One region of the Streptosporangium sp. NPDC049644 genome, then DNA from elsewhere that is predicted to be linked to it. Evidence: riboswitches for the same ligand, from Rfam matches in the RefSeq annotation. Region 1 holds a riboswitch; each other region holds the start of a gene.
The links. Region 1 has a riboswitch for cyclic di-AMP ahead of AB0J58_RS18025 (hypothetical protein). Riboswitches for the same ligand answer to the same signal wherever they lie in the genome.
Positions count from the first base shown of each region.

Region 1 (2,256 bases):
CGCACGTCGACCAGCTCGAAATCCTCGACCCCTTCGGAGTCGAATGTCCGGGTCCGGCCCCGGCGGGAAGGCTCGCCGCCGATCCCGGCGTGGTCGCCGACTGGTACGCCGGCCTGGTGGCCGAGCGCCGGACCCCGCTCGGGCTCGTCGCGGTCGAGCGCGGGGCCGACGCCCTCGCCGTGATGGGCTGGCAGGGCGCCCTGAACCACAACGAGTGGATGGTCCCGCTCGCGGCGGTGGTGCGGAGCTGGGAGGACAGGTTCGGGGTGCGGCTGGTCGGGATGGGGTTCAACACCCTCGACCTCAGCGTCGCCGCGCCCCCGACGACCTCGGAGCACGCCCTGCACGTCGCCGCGGAGCACTGGACGTTCTGCCCGGACAGCATCATCCAGGGCGCGGGGACCCTCGTCGACTACGCCGAGCAGATCAAGGGCAGGAACGCCTGGTCGTTCTGGTGGGACTGAGTTCGCCCCCGGAGGCGCGGCTTCCGGCGACGCGCGTCTTTGGCGGTGGTCCACCTCGGAGGTGGTCCCTCCGGGCGTGAAAGGGCTTCGAGTGTGGACGACCTTCGGGCGACCGGGCTCCCCGCGGGCGCGGAAAGGCCTCGGATGCGGGGCTCGGGGGCGAAACCCGGGATCGGCAAGACGTTCTCGCTGGTAGGGCGACTGTTGGTGGGACGGGGTCTCCGGTGGGGCTTTCTTGAAGCTTGCAGGTAGATCTTCTGGGGTTTTCATGGCATTTGCTTTGCTTTGTCCGATTTCGGCAGGTAGTGTCCACGGATATCGGTTGGCGACCTGCCCTTCACAAGAGGGAGCGGCCGGCCGACGTCGAATCCCACCGGCCCCCAGGGGCCAGGGAACCGGGGAACCACTTTCCTGGGGTGAATCCGCTGCGAACGTGCGGCGGTAGGGCAACTCCACCGCCCGAACCCGTCAGCTAACCCGGTAGACGAGCTGGAGAGGAGATCCCCCTCATGGATCACCGCGTCACCACGTCGGTGCCCGCCCTGCCCGTGCCGACCACCTGAACCTCGTCCTTTCCTACGCCGCGCCTGATCGCGGCGTCTGGACCGTGCTCCGCGTGACGACCCGCTGATCTCGCCACGCCACTTTTCCGAAGAGCGCGTCCCCGCCAGTGCACCTCTTGCCGTGTGTCGCAGCTGGTTGTCCCGTTCCCTCGCGAAAGAGCCCATTCTTCATGCGTCTTCCTTTCGGCCTGCCCGAGAACGGCCTGCCCAAGAGCCTCCCGTACCAGAACCGCCTCGCCACCGCCGCCCTCGTCGGGGCCGGCCTGCTCGTCTCCGGCGGCGTCGTCTCCGCGCTGCCCGCCTCCCCCGCGGCCGCCGCCCCCGCCTCCGTCGCCTCCCCCGGAGCGGACACCGAGCCGGTCGCCAACGGGGTCGTGCTCCTCCAGGGCTCGACCAGGGCCTCCTACTTCTGGGACGACTCCTCGGGCAGGGCCGGCGACACCGGTCTGCCGGCCAGTGGCAAGCCGATGCAGAAGGGCATGATCGCCAGCCCGAGCTGGCCCCTGTTCACCGAGGGCTACGTCGTCTACAAGGGCAAGAAGGCCAAGTTCTTCGTCGGTGACCGCGGTCCCGGCGTGCCCTCCAATTCGGGCGTCATGATCGACCTCGACGCCAAGACCTTCGCCGACCTGACCGGCGGCCGGTTCAACCCCGCCACGCTCGGCGTGGACGGCAACGGCGGCATGGGCCACATCGACGTCAAGTACGTGGTCACCAAGTGGGGGGACGGCGTGGGCAAGAAGAACCACCCCGTGGCGTTCTCCACCGGTGCCTGGCGTTACCGGGACGCGAACCCGGCGAAGCCCCCGCAGACGGCCCTGGTCAAGGCCGAGCAGTCCAAGAAGTCCGTGAAGACCCAGCAGGCGATCCAGACGTTCGCCAAGCCCAAGATCATGTCCGAGCCCCTCACCGCGCCCGAGGCGATCATCGCCGCCAAGCCGCTCGCCCTGTCCGGCACCGCCGGGGCCGCCGAGCAGGGGGTCCGGGACCTGGGCGCCAACGCCCCGGTGGCGGCCGAGACCTCGACCGGTCCCTCCACGGCCGCCTCCCTGGCCCTGGCGGGAGTGCTCGCCGCGGGCGGCGGCACCTACCTGGTCGCCGGCCGTCTCCGCCGCAGGGCGGTCGCCGAGGAGAGCTGAGGCCCGGCGCGATCTCCGGCCCACCCCGCACCGACGCGGTCGATGAGCTCACCGCCGGGGTGACGTCCGGGCGGTGAGCTCCTGTCGAGG
Region 1 covers NZ_JBFAOJ010000028.1:8,914-11,169, reverse strand. Annotated here, with positions in the region: gene AB0J58_RS18030 (DUF4253 domain-containing protein) at 1-464, shown strand, start outside; cyclic di-AMP (ydaO/yuaA leader) riboswitch at 816-966, shown strand; gene AB0J58_RS18025 (hypothetical protein) at 1,198-2,166, shown strand.

Region 2 (2,256 bases), on a different contig from region 1:
ACCGCATCGGTGTCGCCACGGCGATCGAGGCCGTGGCCTGGGCGGCCCGCCGCCGCCTGATCTAGGCCCTTCCCTTGGGGCTTCGCCCACTGCGGTCGGGTGGCGTCTCGCCGCGTTGTCGTCGGCCACCGCACCCGCGGGGCACGAGTCCCGGGGGCGCGACTCCGGGGAGCACCGCCCGACCGGCCCTCGGCAGGGCAGGGTTCGCCGGGCAGGAGCGGGCGCGCTCCTGCCGAGGGCCGGTCGGCTCGGCCGCTCAGTCGGCGATCCGCACCCCGCCGGCGAAGGGCCGGTTGTCGATCGTGGCGATGTGGATGACGTCACCCGTCCGGGGCGCGTGGACCATCAGGCCCGCGCCGATGTAGATCCCGACGTGGTGCAGGTCGCTGTAGAAGAAGACCAGGTCGCCTGGGCGCAGATCGTTTCTGGAGATGTGGGTGCCCGCGGTCCACTGGTTGCCGGTGTAGTGCGGCAGGCTGATGCCGACCTTCTGGTAGGCCCACATGACCAGCCCGGAGCAGTCGAAGGAGTTGGGGCCCTCGGCGCCCCAGACGTACGGCTTGAGTTGCTGGGTGAGCGCCCAGCGGGCCGCCTCCGCCGCCTTGCCGCTGCCCACGATGGGCACGTCGACCTTCACCCGGGCACCCCTGTTGCTGACGGCCCTGGTGCGCACCTCGCTGAACAGGTCGCTCTCGACCCGCGCGACCAGTCGCTCGATCTTGCTGCGCTTGCCATCGATCTCCTCCAGGAGCGCCTTGACCTCCGAGGTCCTCGCCTTGGCGCTGGCCTGTGCCCGCTCGGCGGCCTCGATCGCCCGGCCGACCTGGGCGACCTCCTCACTCTGTTGCTGCTGGAGGGCGTAGTTGGTGGTGGCCTGGTCGAGGAAGGTGTCGGGGTCGGTCGCCTGGGTGAAGGCGAGTCCGGAGTTCAGGCCGCCGGACATGTAGTTGCTCTGCGCGAGGAGGGTGGCCTTGGTGCGCCGGGTCGCGAGCTCCGACTCGCTCGTCGCGAGGGTCTTCTTGGCACTTTCCGCGGCTCGCTGGGCCTGCTTGAGCCTGACCCGTTCGCCGTTGTACTGCTCGGCGAGCGTGCCGATCTCCTCGTGCAGCTTCTCGGCCTGCTTGGCCAGTTGCTGGAGGCTGGGCTCGGGATCCGCCGTGGCCGAGACCAGGGGGGTGCCGAGGGTCATGATGGCGAACGCCAGGCCGATGACCGCCATGCGGCGACTCCGCCTCCGCGGCGCGCGTTCTCGACAGCGGGCGTCGCCGCCCGCGTGCTCTCCTGCGCGGTCGCGCATGCGCTTCACCAACGGGCTCCTCTCCTCGGCCGCCTACCGGGTTAGCTGACGGGTTCGGGCCGGAGGCAGCCCTACCGGGTGCGCCGGTGGCACTCGGATTCACCCCGAAGGACGTGGTGGGTCCCCGGTTCCCCTGGTCGGGAGATTCGGCGGGTCAGGCTTTTTACGTCTCTGACATCGAGCACGGAGATTAGTGCACTCGTGGTTCCTGCTCAACCAGAACTGCGAACTCAGTAGAGGTTTCGCAACTGAAATGTCACGGAAAGATCACATGGCAATATGATCAACATGGCCATTACGCTGCCTTTGCCTTCCTCGCGGTGGTCCCGGCGCGGGTCTTCCCTGGTCCGGGACCGTGCCAAAGATGAGCTGCGACACATCGGAGGCGTCGTGCGCCCAGCGTGGTAAACCAACTACCAAGGGTCATGTGATGCCTTCGGGGCCGGAGTTAAGGATGAGCCGTAATTGAAGGCCGGAGAGGACGTACGCTGATCGGTCATGGAGCAGCTTGCGGAGCATTCTCCCGTGCCGTTCGCGAACCCCGGGAAAGAAGGGGAGCGGCGAACCGGATCCGAGGGAGAGGGGCGGGAATCACCCGCTCCCGGCGTCACCCCGGCGGTCACGGTCCGTCGCGCCCGCACCCCGGACGTCCGCGCCATCAGGCGGCTCGTCGACACCTACGGTGGAGCCGGCCCGCGCCTGCTGGAGAAGGCCACCGTCACCCTGTACGAGGACATCCAGGAGTTCTGGGTCGCGACCGACGCTGAGGGGATGATCCTCGGTTGCGGGGCGCTCCATGTCCTCTGGGAGGATCTTGCCGAGATCCGGACCGTTGCCGTCGATCCGACCCGCCGGGGGATGGGAATCGGCCATCGGATCGTCTCGGCGCTCATCCGCACGGCCGCCGAACTGGGGCTGCGCAGGGTCTTCTGCCTGACCTTCGAGGTCGACTTCTTCGC
Region 2 covers NZ_JBFAOJ010000063.1:1,085-3,340, forward strand. Annotated here, with positions in the region: gene AB0J58_RS29275 (LuxR C-terminal-related transcriptional regulator) at 1-65, shown strand, start outside; gene AB0J58_RS29280 (NlpC/P60 family protein) at 257-1,219, opposite strand; cyclic di-AMP (ydaO/yuaA leader) riboswitch at 1,312-1,459, opposite strand; gene AB0J58_RS29285 (amino-acid N-acetyltransferase) at 1,796-2,256, shown strand, end outside.
Region 2: linked by a shared signal. The riboswitch ahead of AB0J58_RS29280 (NlpC/P60 family protein) and the one ahead of AB0J58_RS18025 (hypothetical protein) in region 1 are both predicted to bind cyclic di-AMP.

Region 3 (2,256 bases), on a different contig from region 1:
TCGGCACCACGAACCCGGCCCCGATGGTCTGCGACAACTCACAGTTCGACGGCCGCGGATTCGGCGGCTGGGGCGGCGGCTTCGGCGGTCGCGGCGGATTCGACAGGGGCCGCAACCCCCGTGTCATCGACGAGCCCGCACTCAAACGGATAGCCCAGACCACCGGCGGCTCCTACCACCGCGCTGAGAACGCCGACCAGCTCCAGAGCGCCCTCGACGCCCTCCCCGGCAGCTTCACCGTCATCCGGCAACAGGTCGACACCGCCCCCGCCTTCGCCGCCGGGGGCGCCGCCCTCGTCACCGCGGCCCTGTCCCTCTCCCTCTGGTGGAATCGCCCCCGGACACCGACCCGCTGACGTACCCGTGGCCGCAACGCCTCAGCGGCCCCCGCGGGGACGGCGCTAGTACATCGAGATGTGCGGGTGGTCGTAGTGGTTGGCGGTGATGCCGCCGCGGTTGGACATGGTTCTCCAGCCGGAGCCGTGGTTGATGCGCTGGCGCCAGATCACGTACTTCACCCCGAGCTTGGCCTTGTTCTTGATGGCCCAGGCGGCGATCTCGTCGCCGAGCCGGAGATTGGCGGCCGAGGGCATCGTGCCGCCGGTGCTCATCATGAAGTCGCAGGCGCGGCCGAGGGGGTGCTCGCCGCCGTCGTTCGCGGACCGGTAGCAACCGACCGAGTACGGGAGGTCGAAGCGTCTCTTGACGGCCTCACGCATGATCCGGGTCCGGTCGGTGATGTTGTCGGCGCCGGTGGGGAGTTGCGGGGCCCAGCTGCCGTCGGCGCGGCGCCCGGAGCCGACGGGGGCGAGCTGGTCGAGCTTGTTCTTGATGTCCTTGATCACGTCTTCGACCTCGTCGCGCTGGGTCTGCATCTCTCTGGCCTCCTCACCGATGTCGTCGGTGAGCTTGGCGGCCGTCTCGGTCGCCCTCTTCCTGCGTTCGAGGCTCTCGGCGAAACCCTGCAGGTGGGCGCTCTGCTGGGCGGTGAGCTGCTCCATCACCGCGGCTCCCCCCATGTCGTCGGCGAACAGCAGCGCGGGCAGGCCGCCGGTGCTGCTCTGGTAACGGAGCTGGACTATGGAGTCGACCTGCTTCTCCGCCCTGGCGTAGAGGTCCTCGGCCCTGGCCAGGTTCTGCTTGGCGACGGCCTCGGCCTTCTGCGCCTTCTTGAGGGACTCGCGCTTGGCCGCGTAGGCCTCGATCAGCGAGTCGACCTTCTTGCCGAGTTTGGCCAGCTCGGCGCGGAGCTTGGCCTCGGTCGGCTTGGGCTCCGCGCTTCCCGCGGTGGGGGCGCCGAGGGTGAACGTGGCGATCAGGCTCGCACAAAGGGCCAGAGCCGCATGCCGACGGAACGTGGGGGACGGGGCCGCCACGAACTCTCCTCTCCTTCCGCCTACCGGGTTAGCTGACGGGTTCGGGCTGGAGAACGCCCTTCCACCGAAGTGGTTTCACCCCAGGTGCGGTGGTTCCCCGGCTCCCGGGCGATGCGCCTGGGATTAGGCATATCGGCTGTTGCAGCCGATGTGGGAAGGATAGTAGTGGTAAACAGAGGGTCACGCGACTTCAAGACGAGACCAATTGGTGATCAGTTCGTGACAACAGAGCGCAGAAGGTGTGCTGCCTCCTCGGGCAGCACGTCGTTCACGAAGGCGCCCATGGCCGACTCGGAGCCGGCGAGATATTTCAGCTTGTTCGGCGCGCGGCGGATGCTGAACAGCTCCATGTGCGCGTACGACAGGTCACGACCGGTGTTGACCGGCGCCTGGTGCCAGGCCGCGATGTAGGGCATCGGCACGCCGAACAGTCCGTCGAGGCGGCGGAGCACGTCGGTGTAGAGCGGTCCGAACGCCGCGCGCTCCGCGGGCTCCAGGCCGACCAGATCGGGGACCTGCCGGTGGGGGTAGAGGTGGACCTCCACCGGCCAGCGGGCCGCGGCCGGGACGAACGCCGTCCAGTGCTCGTTCGAGGCCACCACCCGGATCCCGGCCTCCCGCTCCGCGGCGAGCACGTCGGCGAACAGGTTGCCGCCGGTCCGCTCCCGGTGCCGCCCGGCCGCCCCGAGGGTCAGCCTGGTGCGCGGGGTCACGTAGGGGTACGCGTAGATCTGGCCGTGCGGGTGGAGCAGGGTGATGCCGATCTCGGCTCCCCGGTTCTCGAAGCAGAACACCTGCTCCACGCCCGGCATCGCCGACAACTCCGCCGTACGGTCGATCCAGGCCTCCATGACCAGCTCCACCTGCTCGGGGGGGAGCA
Region 3 covers NZ_JBFAOJ010000042.1:11,122-13,377, reverse strand. Annotated here, with positions in the region: gene AB0J58_RS23210 (VWA domain-containing protein) at 1-356, shown strand, start outside; gene AB0J58_RS23205 (hypothetical protein) at 402-1,376, opposite strand; cyclic di-AMP (ydaO/yuaA leader) riboswitch at 1,380-1,516, opposite strand; gene galT (galactose-1-phosphate uridylyltransferase) at 1,589-2,256, opposite strand, start outside.
Region 3: linked by a shared signal. The riboswitch ahead of AB0J58_RS23205 (hypothetical protein) and the one ahead of AB0J58_RS18025 (hypothetical protein) in region 1 are both predicted to bind cyclic di-AMP.